One region of the Gordonia sp. WA4-43 genome, then DNA from elsewhere that is predicted to be linked to it. Evidence: predicted binding sites of a transcription regulator. Region 1 holds the regulator's gene; the other holds the start of a gene.

Evidence for each region. Region 1 encodes LexA, which represses DNA repair genes until DNA is damaged. Its sites were predicted from a motif close to CGAACANNTGTTCG; they were not measured.
Region 2: the regulator LexA is predicted to act here: its motif matches at 2,598-2,611, upstream of LEL84_RS24110 (HNH endonuclease signature motif containing protein).

Annotation. Positions count from the first base shown of each region.
Region 1 covers NZ_CP084736.1:308,266-315,389, forward strand. The annotation lists gene LEL84_RS01440 (fructose-specific PTS transporter subunit EIIC) at 1-967, opposite strand, end outside; gene LEL84_RS01445 (1-phosphofructokinase family hexose kinase) at 1,084-2,049, opposite strand; gene LEL84_RS01450 (DeoR/GlpR family DNA-binding transcription regulator) at 2,046-2,816, opposite strand; gene LEL84_RS01455 (phosphoenolpyruvate--protein phosphotransferase) at 2,966-4,675, shown strand; gene lexA (transcriptional repressor LexA) at 4,653-5,357, opposite strand; gene LEL84_RS01465 (LysM peptidoglycan-binding domain-containing protein) at 5,583-6,122, shown strand; gene nrdR (transcriptional regulator NrdR) at 6,222-6,722, shown strand; gene hrpA (ATP-dependent RNA helicase HrpA) at 6,696-7,124, opposite strand, start outside.
Region 2 covers NZ_CP084736.1:5,304,861-5,311,984, reverse strand. The annotation lists gene LEL84_RS24135 (arsenate reductase ArsC) at 1-537, shown strand, start outside; gene LEL84_RS24130 (arsenate reductase ArsC) at 579-1,004, shown strand; gene LEL84_RS24125 (low molecular weight phosphatase family protein) at 1,001-1,411, shown strand; gene LEL84_RS24120 (ArsI/CadI family heavy metal resistance metalloenzyme) at 1,434-1,919, opposite strand; gene LEL84_RS24115 (Rv2640c family ArsR-like transcriptional regulator) at 2,017-2,379, shown strand; gene LEL84_RS24110 (HNH endonuclease signature motif containing protein) at 2,626-4,326, shown strand; gene LEL84_RS24105 (sigma-70 family RNA polymerase sigma factor) at 4,357-5,205, opposite strand; gene LEL84_RS24100 (DoxX family protein) at 5,361-5,723, shown strand; gene LEL84_RS24095 (nuclear transport factor 2 family protein) at 5,746-6,303, opposite strand; gene LEL84_RS24090 (flavin reductase family protein) at 6,300-7,124, opposite strand, start outside.

The sequences.
Region 1 (7,124 bases):
CGTCCGCGTCCGCGCCGTCGCCGGTGACGCGCGCCGCGTTCGGGTCGCGCCCCGCCGCGACCGCCTCGGCGATCATGGCGTCGGGCTCGTTGATGGCGCGCTTCACCCCGGATGCGATGACGGGTTTGCCGCGGAACCGGTTGCGGTCCTTGACCCCGACGTCGGTGGCGAAGATGACGGCGTCGGCCGACGCGATCACATCCGGATCGAAGGCCGTGGTCGCCGAGGACCCCTGGGTCTCCACCGCGAACTCGACGCCGGCCCGCTCGGCGGCGTACTTCAGGGCGTCGGCCGCCATGTAGGTGTGGGCAATGCCGGTCGGGCATGCGGTGATCGCGACGATGCGCGGCGTGGCCGGTCCCGGGTCCGGGGTCCGGTCCGAGTCCGGGTGGGCCGGCGCACCTTCGGGTTCCGTGGTCGACGTCGCTGGTGCTGCCGCGGCGGCCGGGGCAGTGGTCGACGGGGCAGGGGTCGACGGGGTGGCGGTCGGCGCGGTGGCGGGGGCCGGGGGTGCGGGGTCGATGGCCTCGTTGACCAATTCGATGACCCGCTCCTCGTTCTCGGCCGCGCGGAGCGAGGCCACGAAGTCGGGCCGGACGAGTGAGCGGGCCAGCGAGCTGAGGAGCTTCATGTGCGCACTGGCACCCCCCTCGGGCGCGGCGATGAGGAAGACCAGGTCGGCCGGCCCGTCCGGTGCGCCGAAGTCGACCGTGCGGGACAGCCGCGCCATGGCGAGACTGGCCGCGGTCACCGACGCGGTACGGGCGTGCGGGATGGCGATGCCGCCGGGAAGTCCGGTGGTGGACTTGGCTTCTCGGTCCAGTGCGGCCCGCGCGAGGTCGGCGGGATCGGTGGTCCGGCCGGCCGCGGCGAGGGCGTCGGCGAGCGTGGTGATGACGGCGGCGGGATCGCCGCCGGCGTCGACGTCGAGACTCACCGTCTGCGCGGTGATGATCTGCTCGGTCATGGGATGTCCTTCGGTGGAAAGGGTGGGGTCGGTGCTGGGTGGGTCGATGGTGGATGGAGTCGGTGCTGGATGGGTGCGGTGTTGGATGGATGTGGGGACTCGCCGGGACGGTGCCGTCAGGTCATGCGCGCGGCTCCCGACAGTTCGGTCACCCGCACGCCGGGGAGGTCGAGGTGGTCGGGCGTGGGGGCCTGGGTGCCGGCGAGCGATGCGGCCGCCGCGCCGTACGCCACGGCCGACCGGAGGCAGTCGGCGGGCGCGGCCCCGGTGCTCTGCGCGATGAGGTAGCCGGCCAGTGACGAGTCGCCGGCGCCGACGGTGCTGCGCGGGACGATCGGCGGCGGGGTCGCCGACCACACGCCGGATGCGGTGACCAACACGGCCCCGACGGCGCCGAGGGTGGCGAGGACGTTGCCCCCGATCTGTTCGGCGATGGTCGCAGCGGCGTCGATGACCGGTCCGAGATCGTTGCGCGCGAGTGCTTCTCGGAGCTGTCCGGGGTCGGCGCCGGCCAGTTCGGCGAGCTCGTCCTCGTTGGGCTTGATCAGGTCGACGCGACCGGTGACGCTGGCACGGAGGGGAGCGCCCGAGGTGTCCACCGCGACCCGGCAGCCGGCGAGGACGAGGTCGTCGGCGATCGAGCGGTACCAGTCGTCGGGGACGCCGGGAGGCAGCGACCCGCAGAGGGTGACCCACTGCGCGGAGCCGGCGTGCTCACGGATCAGCCCGACGAGCGCCTCGCGGTCCGGGCCCGTCAAGGTGACGCCCGGTGCGTTGATCTTGGTGGTCGTCCCGTCGGATTCGGCGATGGTGATGTTGGACCGGACCTCGCCGTCGACCGGCACGGCGTCGTAGGGGAGTGCGAGGTCGTCGAGTGCGGCCCGCAGCGGGTCGCCCGGCCGCGCCGGGAGCAGTGCGCGGGTGGCCAGGCCGGCGGCCGCGACGACCCGGGCCACGTTGACGCCCTTGCCGCCCGGCTCGGTGCGGACCACGCCGGCGCGCTGCACCTCGCCGCGGGCGAGCGGTGCGCCGAGTTCGAGGGTGCGGTCGAGGCTCGGGTTGGCGGTGACGGTGACGATCATGCGATCACGACCTCGACGCCACGCGCGGACAGGGCCGCCGAATAGGCCGGGTCGATCCCGGAGTCGGTGATGAGGACGTCGACGTCGTCGAGTCCGGCGAAGGAGGTGAGGTCCTCCCGGTCCATCTTCGAGCTGTCGGCGAGGACCACGACGCGTTGTGCGGCCGCGACCATCGCCGCCTTGACCGCGGCCTCGTCGGGGTCGGGTGTCGACAACCCGTGGGCCTCGCTCAGCCCGTTCGTCCCGATGAAAGCGGTGGTCACGCGCAGTCGGCGAAGCGCGTCCACGGTCTCGACGCCCACGGTCGCCTGGGTGAGACCGCGTACGCGACCGCCGAGGGCATGGAGACCGTCGGGATGGGTGCCCGCGAGCAGGCCGGCGATGGGCAGGCTGTTGGTGAACAGGGTGAGCCTCCGATCGGGTGCGGTCGCCTTGGCCGCGCGGTACGTGGTGGTGCCGGCGTCGAAGAGCACCGAACCGCCGTCGGGCGGCAGGAACCGGATGGCCGCGCGGCCGATCGCGGTCTTCTGCTCGATCTGGCTCGACTCTCGTTCGTCGATCCCGAGCTCGCCGAGGGTGCGCATGATCTCGGCGCGTACGGCGCCGCCGTGGACCCGCTGGAGATGTCCGGCGCGTTCCAGTACCGCGAGATCGCGTCGGACGGTCTCGCTGGTGACGTCGAATTTCTCGGCGAGCGCGGCCACGGATGCCCGCCCCGCGAGGCGCACCTCGTCGACGATCGCCTGTTGTCTCTCCTCGGCGTACACACGGCTCCGATCTCCGGTTTCGACCACCCCGCTTGTTGAGGCGTGTGGGATTGGATGTTGTAGTTACTGTGTTTACGCCTGTTTGTGTTGACAAGTCAAGCACTTTTTGTAACGGTGGTCACATCGGTAGTCGAATGAGAGGCAAGACGATGGCGCAGATCCTGACGGGAACCCCGGTGGTCGGCGGGTTGGCCCACGGTCCCGCGCTGTGGCCGGGCGAGCGACCCGATCACTCGCCGGAGAAGCTCGGCGTCGGTGTGGAGATCGCCGAGGAACGGCGCGCCGACGAGGTCACGCGCTTCGCCACCGCGGCCGGCGCCGTCGCCGCGCGGCTGCGCACGCGCGCGTCGCAGAACACCGGGGTGACGGCCGAGGTGCTCGCCGCGACGGCGGGCCTGGCCGAGGACCGCGGCTGGATCGGTGCCGCGACCGCGCTCATCGGCAAGGGCGCCCCCGCCGAGGCCGCTGCCGTCGCGGCCACCGAACAGTTCGCGGCGGTGTTCACCAAGCTCGGCGGACTGATGGCCGAGCGGGTCACCGATCTCAACGACGTGCGCGACCGGGTCCTCGCCGAACTGCTCGGCCTACCCGAACCTGGTGTGCCCACTCCGGAGGTGCCGTCGGTCCTGCTCGCCGACGACCTCGCGCCCGCCGACACCGCGGGCCTCGACCCCACGAGCACCATCGCCCTCGTCACCCGCCTCGGCGGACCGACCAGCCACACCGCGATCATCGCGCGCCAGCTGGGGATCCCGTGCGTGGTGGCGGTGGCCGACCTGGACGAGATCGAGCCCGGCACAACCATTCTCGTCGACGGCAGCACCGGGCGAATCGAGGTGGAGCCCGATGCGGAGGCGGCCCGGGCTCGCGTCGACGAGGATCGGCGGCATGCCGCACTCGTCGCCGGCTGGACCGGTCCGGGGCAGACCGCCGACGGGGTGGCCGTGGCGGTGCTCGCCAACGTCGCCGACGGATCGTCGGCACGCGCCGCGGCCGGGTACCCCGTCGAGGGCGTCGGGCTCTTCCGCACCGAACTCGCGTTCCTCGAGCGTGCCGACGAACCGTCGGTGGACGAGCAGGCCGCGATCTACCGGGAGGTGCTCGATGCGTTCGACGGGCAGAAGGTGGTCATCCGCACCCTCGACGCCGGGTCCGACAAACCGCTCCGGTTCGTGACCCATCCCGACGAATCGAACCCAGCGCTCGGCGTGCGGGGCGATCGGATCGCGCTGGCGCACCCCGAGATCCGCGCGCATCAGCTCGACGCGATCGCGCAGGCCGCGTCGGGGTCGGCCGTCGCGCCGTGGGTCATGGCGCCGATGATCGCCTCGCCGGCGGAGGCGCGCACCTTCGCCGCCGAGGTCCGCGGCCGTGGTCTGGTCGCCGGGGTGATGATCGAGGTGCCCGCGGCGGCGATCCTGGCCGAAGCCGTCCTCGCCGAGGTGGACTTCGTATCCATCGGCACCAACGATCTGACCCAGTACACGATGGCGGCCGACCGGATGTCGGCCGATCTCGCCGGACTGACCGACCCGTGGCAACCGGCCGTGTTGAGCCTCATCGCGGGTGTCGCGGCAGCGGGTGCACGTCAGGGAAAGCCGGTCGGGGTGTGCGGCGAGGCCGCCGCCGATCCGAACCTCGCCTGCGTGCTCGTCGGTCTCGGGGTCACCTCGCTGTCCAGCGCGCCGGCTGCTGCCGCGGCCGTGGGGGCCCGGCTCGGCGAGGTGTCCGCACCGGACTGCCGGGCCGCCGCCGAGGCTGCCCTGGCCACCTCGGATCCCGCCGCGGCGCGCGAGGCTGCCGCGGCGGTGCTCGACGGTTCGGTCGGTGGAGAGGTCAGACTCGCCGCATCACGGTGACGACCTTGCCGAGGATGACGGCATCGTTGCCCGGGATCGGATCGAACAGTTCGTTGTGCGGCATGAGCCAGACGTTGGGGCCCTGACGCTTGAAGGTCTTCACGGTGGCCTCGCCGTCGATCATGGCCGCGACGATGTCGCCGTTGTCGGCGACGTTCTGCTGCCGGACCACGACCCAGTCGCCGTCGCAGATCGCGGCGTCGATCATCGACTCGCCGACGACGCGCAACAGGAAGAGAGATCCCTCGCCGACCAGCTCACGGGGCAGCGGGAAGACGTCCTCGACGGCCTCCTCGGCCAGGATCGGACCGCCGGCCGCGATTCGGCCGAGAACCGGCACGAAGGTCGGCTCGGGCAGCTGACCGGCCGACGGGGTGTCCGGCGACGGGGTGTCACTCGGGGCGATGTTGACCGCACGGGGACGGTTCGCGTCGCGCTTGAGCAGCCCCTTGCGTTCCAGCGTCCGCAACTGATGGGCCACCGACGACGTCGAGGCCAGGCCGACCTCGTCGCCGATCTCCCGGATGGTCGGCGGATAACCGCGCTCGCGCACCGAGCGGCGGATCACCTCCAGGACCCCGGCCTGTCGCGGGGTGAGTGAGGCCTCGGCGGCGGCGGCGTCGAACGGGGCCTCGTCGTCGGCGCCCCGCGCTCGGCCGCGCCTATCGCCGGTGTCACTCATGTTCGGTTCCTCTCGTCTTCGGAACGTGCTGGTAGATGGCTTGCACCGGGTCCGAGCCTAGCCGAGTGCGACCGGCACCTCAAACATTTGTTCGATGTGTCGCGAGACTTTGTCGGGACGTCGTGCTACAAATTCGAACATCAGTGCATCGAACATCTGATCGATGTTCGAACACCGACCGTCACACCCCGCACGATCCCAGACACCCGAACACCGGAGGGCACCATGCGCACCGCCACTCTCGTCGCTCCCGTCCGCACCGACCGTCCCGACGCTGTCCGGCCCCCCACCGACCGCGCCGATGGGGTCCGGACGCGCGCCCCGCTGTCCGACGGCGGCCGCCCGGTAGACAACCGGCCGGCCGGCACCCGACCGCGGGGTGCGTCGCCGGTGACCCCGCGGGTCGGCGGCACCCACTGTGGCTCTCCGGTCGGGGTGCGCGGGCGTGGCCCGGTCGGACCCGACGCGGCGGTGTTCCGTCGCCGCCGCCGCACCGCGGTCGCGCTCCTCGCCGGCGTCGGGCTGGCGTTCGTCGTGTGGGTGTTCGGTGTCGTGGGCCAGAACTACTCGGACTCGCTGACCCCGTCCGCCGTGAGTGCCGAGGTCGTCCACGTGCGCTCGGGGGACTCGCTCAGCTCGATCGCCGGCCGGGTGGCACCCGAGATGCCGCGCGAGGTCGTGATCGACGAGATCGTCGCGATGAACGATCTGGGGTCGAGCGCGCTGCAGGTGGGCCAGCCCCTGCTCACCCCCCGGTACCGCTGAGGCTGGGCGGTATCCTCGATGTCACAGGGGCCGGCCGACAAGCGGCGGGGCGCACGCTTCGGGTGCGTTCCAGCGTCCCGCGACCTGCGTGAGGACACGATGCGCTGCCCCTTCTGCAAGAACGACGACACCAAGGTCATCGACTCGCGTGTCGCAGATGAAGGGCAGGCCATCCGCCGCCGTCGCTCCTGTGTGGAGTGCGGTCGCCGGTTCTCGACCGTGGAGAGCGCCGTGCTCGCGGTGGTCAAACGCAACGGCGTGACCGAACCATTCAGCCGGGAGAAGGTCATGCGCGGCGTGCGGCGAGCCTGTCAGGGCCGCCACGTCGCCGAGGACGCGCTCGCGCAACTCGCCCAGCAGGTCGAGGACACGGTGCGCGCCAGTGGATCGGCCGAGATCCCCAGCAACGAGGTCGGACTCGCCATCCTGGGCCCGCTCCGCGATCTCGACGAGGTGGCGTATCTGCGCTTCGCCTCGGTGTACCGGTCGTTCGACTCGGTGGAGGACTTCCAGCGTGAGATCGACGACCTGAAGGCGGCATCGGGTTCCGGGAGCGCGCTCGCCGAACCCGTGTCAGCCGAGCCGGTCCAGAGCTCGTAGGACCCGTTTCTCCGACACCGGGAACGCGGTACCGAGACGCTGGGCGAACAGCCCCACGCGCAACTCCTCGACGAGCCACTGCGCTTCGTCGTCGACCACCGCCCGCCGGTGCTCGGGTACCTGTTCGAGGCGCTGGGCCCACCGTTCGACGACGCGATCGACGGCGGCCACCCCGGCCTGGTCGCGTGCTGCGGACGCGGGTAGTGCCTCCAGACGTGCTTGCGCGCCGTCGAGATAGCGCGGCAGATTCTCCAGGTGGCGTCGCGCGGTGGCCGCCACGAATCCGTCGAACACGAGGTGGGCGACCTGTTCGGCGACGTCGTCGGCAGCCAGCGAACCGGCGTGCCGGTCGATCGCCGCCCTCAGCGGGGCCATCCGTTCGAGAGCTGCGACGGCCAGCGA
Region 2 (7,124 bases), 440 kb from region 1:
CGCTGTGTGTTCGAGTCCTACACCGCCTTACGGCGCACCTCCCGGGTGCATGCGCACCTGACGACCTTGGCGGGCAGGTTCGCGGCTGATCGGTTACGCGCCCTGGCCCAGTCCGATGGATCGGTGCCCAAGGATGTGCCCGAAGTTCTGTTCGTCTGCGTCCAGAACGCCGGCCGCTCACAGATGGCCGCCGGATTGTTGACCCACCACGCCGCCGGGCGGGTACACGTGCGCTCCGCCGGGTCAGCCCCCGCGCACTCGATCAACCCCACCGTCGTCGAAGCAATGACCGAGATCGGCGTCGACATGGGCACGCAGTACCCCAAACCGCTCACCGACGATGTAGTCGCCGCCGCCGACGTGGTCGTAGCCATGGGTTGCGGCGACGCGTGTCCGATCTATCCCGGCAAACGCTATCTGGACTGGACGGTCGCGGACCCCCAGGGCCGTCCCCTCGACGAGGTTCGCGCGATCCGCGACGATCTTGACGCCCGAGTTCGTGGTCTTCTCACCGAACTCACCACCGAACGTGTGTGACGTATCTGATGTTCCTTCACAGCTGAAAGGGCTTGTGTCTCATGTCTACATCTCGACCTAGGGTGCTATTTGTGTGTGTCCACAACGCTGGCCGCTCGCAGATGGCCGCCGGTTTCCTCACCGCCTTGAGCCAGGGCAGCGTCGAGGTCCGCTCCGCCGGATCTGCTCCCGCCGACTCCATCAACCCGGCCGCGGTCGAGGCGATGGCTGAAGTCGGTATCGACATCTCCGCACAGTCACCGAAGATCCTCACCCCCGACACCGTCGAATCCTCCGACGTCGTGATCACCATGGGCTGTGGCGATGCGTGCCCGGTGTTCCCCGGCGTCAGCTACCGGGACTGGGCTCTCGACGACCCAGCCGGCCAAGGCATCGACGCGGTCCGCCCCATCCGCGATCAGATCCGCGGACTCGTCGCGAACCTCCTCGACGAACTGGTACCCGCCGACCAGCAGGTCGGCCAATGAGCACACCACCGCAGGTGTTGTTCGTGTGCGTGTCCAACCGCGGCAAATCGGTGATGGCCGAACACCTCACACCGACAGTCACCGACCGGATCACCCCATCCTCAGCCGGCACCAACGCGAAAATCGGCGGCCAGGTCAACGAACTGTCCGCCCAGGTACTCGCCGAAGTCGGCGCCGACGTCGTCGGACATCAGCCGCGGCAACTCACCGATGAACTGATGCAAGCCGTGGACCTGGTCGTGGTGGTCGGCACCGCCGAGGTCACCCCACCCGACGGCGTCGCCCTCGAAGTGTGGGACACCGACGAACCCTCCGGACGGGGCATCGACGGTATCGAACGAATGCGGCTGATCCGCGACGACATCACCAACCGGATCCGCGCCCTCGCCGACCGCATCGCGCGGTAGGCGAGAACGCGAACCGAGGCTGTCAGCAGCAGGCTGTGCGCGCCTCGGCCTGGTCTGCGGCGTTGCCGCCGCAGCACACCGAACCCTGCTCGGCGTCCTCGGTGGCGTTCTGTTCCAACAGTTTCGGGCTGGTCCCGAACGTCTCGGAGTCAGCCAGCACGGTGTAGACCTCCCACTTCTCCTTCGCCGGCCCGGTCACCCACACCTTGTCCTGCGTCGCGAAACAACAGGTGGAGTTGATCTCCTCCTGGGTGAACAGACCCTCCCCGGACAACCGGGCGATCTCGGCGTGCACCTTCTCGCTCGACTCGACCTCGACGCCGAGATGGTTGATCGTGCCGCCCTGGCCGGGATTCTCCAGCAGCACCAGCTTCAGTGGCGGCTCGACGATCGCGAAGTTGGCGTATCCCGGCTTGCGCTTGGCCGGGGTGGTGTTGAACAGCTTGGAGTAGAACTCGATCGCGGTATCGAGATCATCGACATTGAGCGCGAGCTGCATACGGGACATGACCATCACCTTCACCTGTGAGACATATATCGAACTACTGACACCTGCAGGGTGCCACCTTTTCGACATATGTCAAGTACCAGGGTATGGTCGGGTCATGCCGAAGGCCCTGCCGATGGTCGACATCAGTGCCCCGATCTGCTGTGCGCCCGTGTCGGCGGCCCCTCTCGATGACGACACCGCCCTAGAAATCGCTCTGCGGCTCAAGGCGCTGGCCGATCCGGTCCGGATCAAACTCGTCTCGATTCTGCTCACTGACACCGGTGAGGGGATCTGCACCTGCGACCTCGCGACCGCGGTCAGCCTCACCGAGGCCACCACGAGCCACCACCTGGGGCAGCTCCGCAAGGCCGGCATGGTCGCACCTGACCGACGAGGGATGAACGTCTACTACCGTGCCCGGCCAGAGTCGTTGGAAGCGCTGCGCAGCGTTCTCAGCGCCATCACGGGGTGCTGCTGAACCGTCGCAGGCGCGGTCAGTTGAGCACCTGCGTCAGCCCCCCCCCCTCATCGGCAACCGCGCCACGCAACGCAAGGCACATAGCGGTGCGTGGCGGAAACCAAATGAAGAAGTGTCACCACCAAGACCCCTCACACTGTCACCAGTGTCTTGATGCGGAAGTGACACCGATGTCCTGCGAGATGACAGTTGCAGATCGGCGATAACCACTCTTGACTCGAACGTATATTCGAGTATCGTGGAGGTATGTCATCGGGGGCGGGGGCCGGATCCACCACATCGGTGGACCCATCACAGGAGTCGGTCGAGCCGCGCTTTCGTCCCGACCATGAACTCTCCGCATCCGAACTCGTCGAGGTCCTCAACCACTGCGCGGGCTTGGCGGCAGCGTCCGCGCATCGAATGATGGTCGTTGCCAGCCTCATTCACGATGAACGCGAGATGGACTACGCCCAGCGGCGCGCCGAGACGCACAGCGGCGAACTCGACTCCATCGAAGCCTTCGAGCACCTGTCCGCGCGAGTGGCCGCGGGCGAGAACCCCTACGAGCAGTTCGGACCGAACGGTCTCGAACAGGCCATCGCCGAAGTCGGTGCCACCCTCACCGTGACACCGGCTGAGGCGAAAGACCTCATCGAAGCCGGCGACGCACTGCGCTACCGACTCTCCTTCACCGGACACGCACTCGCGTGTGGTCGAATCGACAAGCGGCGCTTCCTCATCGCTCTCAAGCGCACCGATCTCATCACCGACGACGAAGAGATGCAGACCGTCGACGCCCATCTCGCCGAGGCGATCTTCGCCCGCGCACCGATGTCCACGGCCCGGTTCACCGCTATGGTCGATTCCATCGTCGCCAAGTGGGCGCCCGACGCGGTCCGTCGACGCAAGGAGCGGGTGAAGTCCGACCGCAAGGTGACCGTCACCCCCGACCGCTTCACACCCGGGCAGTCCCGGATCTCCGGCACGCTGCCCCATGCTGATGCCGCCGAGTTCGACGCCCGCCTGACGGCGATGGCCACCGCGGTCCACGCCGGTGACCCTCGAAAGTTGGCCAACCGCCGGGTCGATGCTATGAGAGCGCTCGCTCGCGGTGAAGCCGCCATCACGTGCCTATGCGACGACTGCCGACCTGCCGCAACCGAACCCGACACAGCAACAGACTCCGACGCAGCGACAGTGGGGACCGTCGAGCCGCCTGCACCAACTGCTGCGATGACGGAGGCGGACACCATCGTCGACCCGTCAGCCGACGTCGTTGTCGATGACCCGGCTGAGCCGGCCGCCTCGGCGTCGGATTCGGCTGCGCCGCGCGCGACGTTTCACATCGTGGTGAACCTGTCGACCCTGTTCGGTCTCGACAACGATCCCGCTTTCCTCGACCGCCATGGCATCATCGACGCCGACACCGCCCGGCAGCTGCTCGCCGAAGCGCGCCGCACCTACATCCACCCCGCTCCTACCGGACCCGACGGTTCACCGGCTCCAGACGCAGACAGTTCGACAACGCGGTACACCCCGTCGAAGAAGCTGCAGGCGCTGGTGCGTGCCGGCGAACTGTGCTGCACCTTCCCGGGCTGCAACGCCCCGGTCTGGCAGATCGATCTCGACCACACCGAACCCTTCGACCACGCCGACCCGCGTCGCGGTGGCCCGACCGATGCGCGCAACCTCAAACCGCTGTGCCGGTTCCATCACCGCATCAAGACCTTCACCAGCTGGCAGGACCACCAAGACGAACTCCAGACCGCCTGGTTCACCACACCCACCGGGCACATGTTCGTCGGCAACGCCTTCAGCGGACGCGACCTGTTCAACAAGCTCTTCCCCAGACGGTCACCCGATCATCCCGCCCGCGACAGACTCGACACGCAGCGCGACAACGACTTCCGACGCCACCAACGCGCCGAGAAGCGCTGGAACGACGCCAACCCGCCGCCCTTCTGAACACCGCAGAGGCCACATCGCCGGTCAGGACTACCTGGACACGGCGGGTGACGTCATGCGACGAATGTCGATCCGCACGACTCGCCCACCCTTCACGGCGATGTCGATGACGGCGAGCGGGTGACCGCCCGGTGCGATCACATGAACCATCCGACCTCCCAGCCACATCGGTGTACTCGCCCGGATGCGATCGACGAACAACCGGGTCTCCTCCGCGACCGCCCGGGCGCCCCGGACCACGGTCGGTGTGTCCGGCGGGACCAGTGACCGGTCGGCGACACGGACGCAATCATCAGCCAGCAGCGCGACCATCGCATCGAGATCGCCGCCGCGCGCCGCGGCCAAGAAGGCGTCCACGACCCGGGCCGCGGCGGCCGACGGCAGCTCGGATTTCGACTCGGAGTCCAGCTGCGTCAACGCGATCCGGCCGCGTGCCCGGCTCGCATGCTTCTTCGCACCGTCCACGCTGGTGCCGAGGACCGTTGCGACCTCGCCGAACGGCACCGCAAAGAGGTCATGCAGCACATAGGCCACGCGTTGCGACGGCGTCAACCGATCGAGGACCACCATCAGCGCGCGCGACACGTTCTCGCGCTGCAGGTAGAGCTCGTCGGCCGCGACAGCCTCCGCGGGGAGAGCGTCGGCGAACAGCGGATCTTCCTGTCGTCTGCCGCGGGCGCGCAACTGATCGAGACACACCCGGGTGAGTGTTGTCGTCAACCATGCGGCAGGGTTGCGGATCTCGGTGCCGTCGACACGCAGCGAGTTGAGCCACGTGCTCTGCACGGCGTCCTCGGCGTCGTGGATCGAGCCGAGCATCCGGAACGCCATGGCGGTCAGCTGCGGTCGTAGATCTTCGAACTCTGAGGTCGGTACCACCGGATGTCACCTTCTCGTGGGGCAGGACGTCGGTACGGATGAGAGCACCACACTCACATCGTCCATCCGACAACCCACCTCAGAGGAGGACACATGTCGACCGTACCGACCCGGCCACCGCGCGGCGGAACCCGACCGGCGAAGGGCCCCCGGCGATGACCACCGCCCTGTTCGTCGCCACGATCATCTGCATCGTGGCCAATGCCGGTATCGCCATCGCCGACTTCGCCCGGGCCGAGTTCGTGCTGGCCAATTCGGCCGAGGTCCACGTCCCACCTCGGTTCCTGCCCCACCTCGCGACACTCAAGGCCGCCGGAGCAGCAGGGCTCGTCCTCGGGTTGACGATCGAACCCTGGATCGGCGTCGCCGCCGGAACCGGGCTCACTCTGTTCTTCGTCGGCGCGGTCATCGCCCATGTGCGGGCCCGCGTCTTCTACAACATCGCGTTCCCGGGCGCCTTCCTGCTCCTCGGCGTGGCGGCTACGGTCTACATGATCCGACTGACCACAGGCGCGTGACCCGTCACCGGCGTCGACCGCCTCAGCCCATCAACACCGACGCCGACGGGTGGCTTTCGGCGAATCCGTTGGGAAGCGGCGCGATGAAGACGTTCTCGGTGCGGGTGCGGGTGATCCGCCACCGGCCCTCATCCCTCCGGAAGGCGTTGTTCAGCCGGCTCGACCGCAGCAGGGCCGAGCCGTCGCCGAACAACCACGGCTGCATGTGAATCCACTGCCCTTCGGCCTCGTCGCCGTCGACGTGGATCTGCTCCGACGTCAGGTAGTGCGCGTTGAGGAGCAGTGCCGGGTCCCGCTTCTCGCTCCAGAAGCGCTGGAAGTGTTCGCGGATGGCCTGTTTGCCCTCCGCACGCCCGAACTGTCCGTCGTAGTACTCGCCGACGCCCTCCCACACCGCGTCGTCGGTGTAGAGGTCCAGGATGCGCTCGATGCGCTCGGCGTCATCCGCGAGACCGGGTTCGGGACACGGGGTGTCACAGAGGAACATGTATCGAGCCTGGATTCGTCGGATCTCGGCTTCGGCCTCCAGGGTCTCGACCCGCGCGACGAGCGCCGAGATCCTGGCATCGTCGTCGCTCATCGGCCAAGCACCTCGACCACCGCACGCGCCTCCGAGATCCAGGCCTCGACCTCAGAGCCGTTCACGCCCAGCGGCAACTGCGACAACCGGAGCGTCATCGAGTATCCGCCGCGTGCGTCCCGGATCGGCAGGACGACGGAACCGACGTCATAGGTCTGATCGGGTCGCACCTCGCGGAGGCGATAGTCCACGGCCGACTTCCCGATGGACTCGCAGATCTCGCGTTCCTGCGAAGGCGTCAACCGCCCTCGCTCATAGGATTTCGTCGCCTCTCGCATCTCCTCGTACGCAGTCGATGAGGCATCGGGCAGAAAGGACACCAGGTAACCGTGCCGCCGCACGAAGTCGAGACGGTCGCGATGTACCTGTCGCACATCATCGTCGGCATGCCGGAGCTTCGCCAGCCACCGCTCCCGGGTCTCGTCGTCCTGGTCGAACACGTACGTGTCCCCGATGGGCGGCACCATCGGGATGCGGTACGCGAGGCCTTCCTCACGGTCGACGCCCGGCGCGGTGGCCGACAACACGACGGCCATCTCGTCGCGGCTGACCGCGGTGAGGACCGACACCTCGCAGCCGACGGACGTCGCCAATGCCTCCACCTGCGGGCGCGCCGCGTGCGCGGCGTGGATCGTCGGCAGGATCTCGTGGTCCATTCGGGCCATCAGCGACGTCGACACGAAGCTGCCGTAACCACCCTGGAAGAAGATCAGCGGCGACACCGGGTTGGTCACGGCCAGATCCCGCACCTCACAGAGCGTTATCCAGTGATCGCCTGCTTCGACGACGTTGCTGATGCGGGTGTCGATCCAGGCCACCGA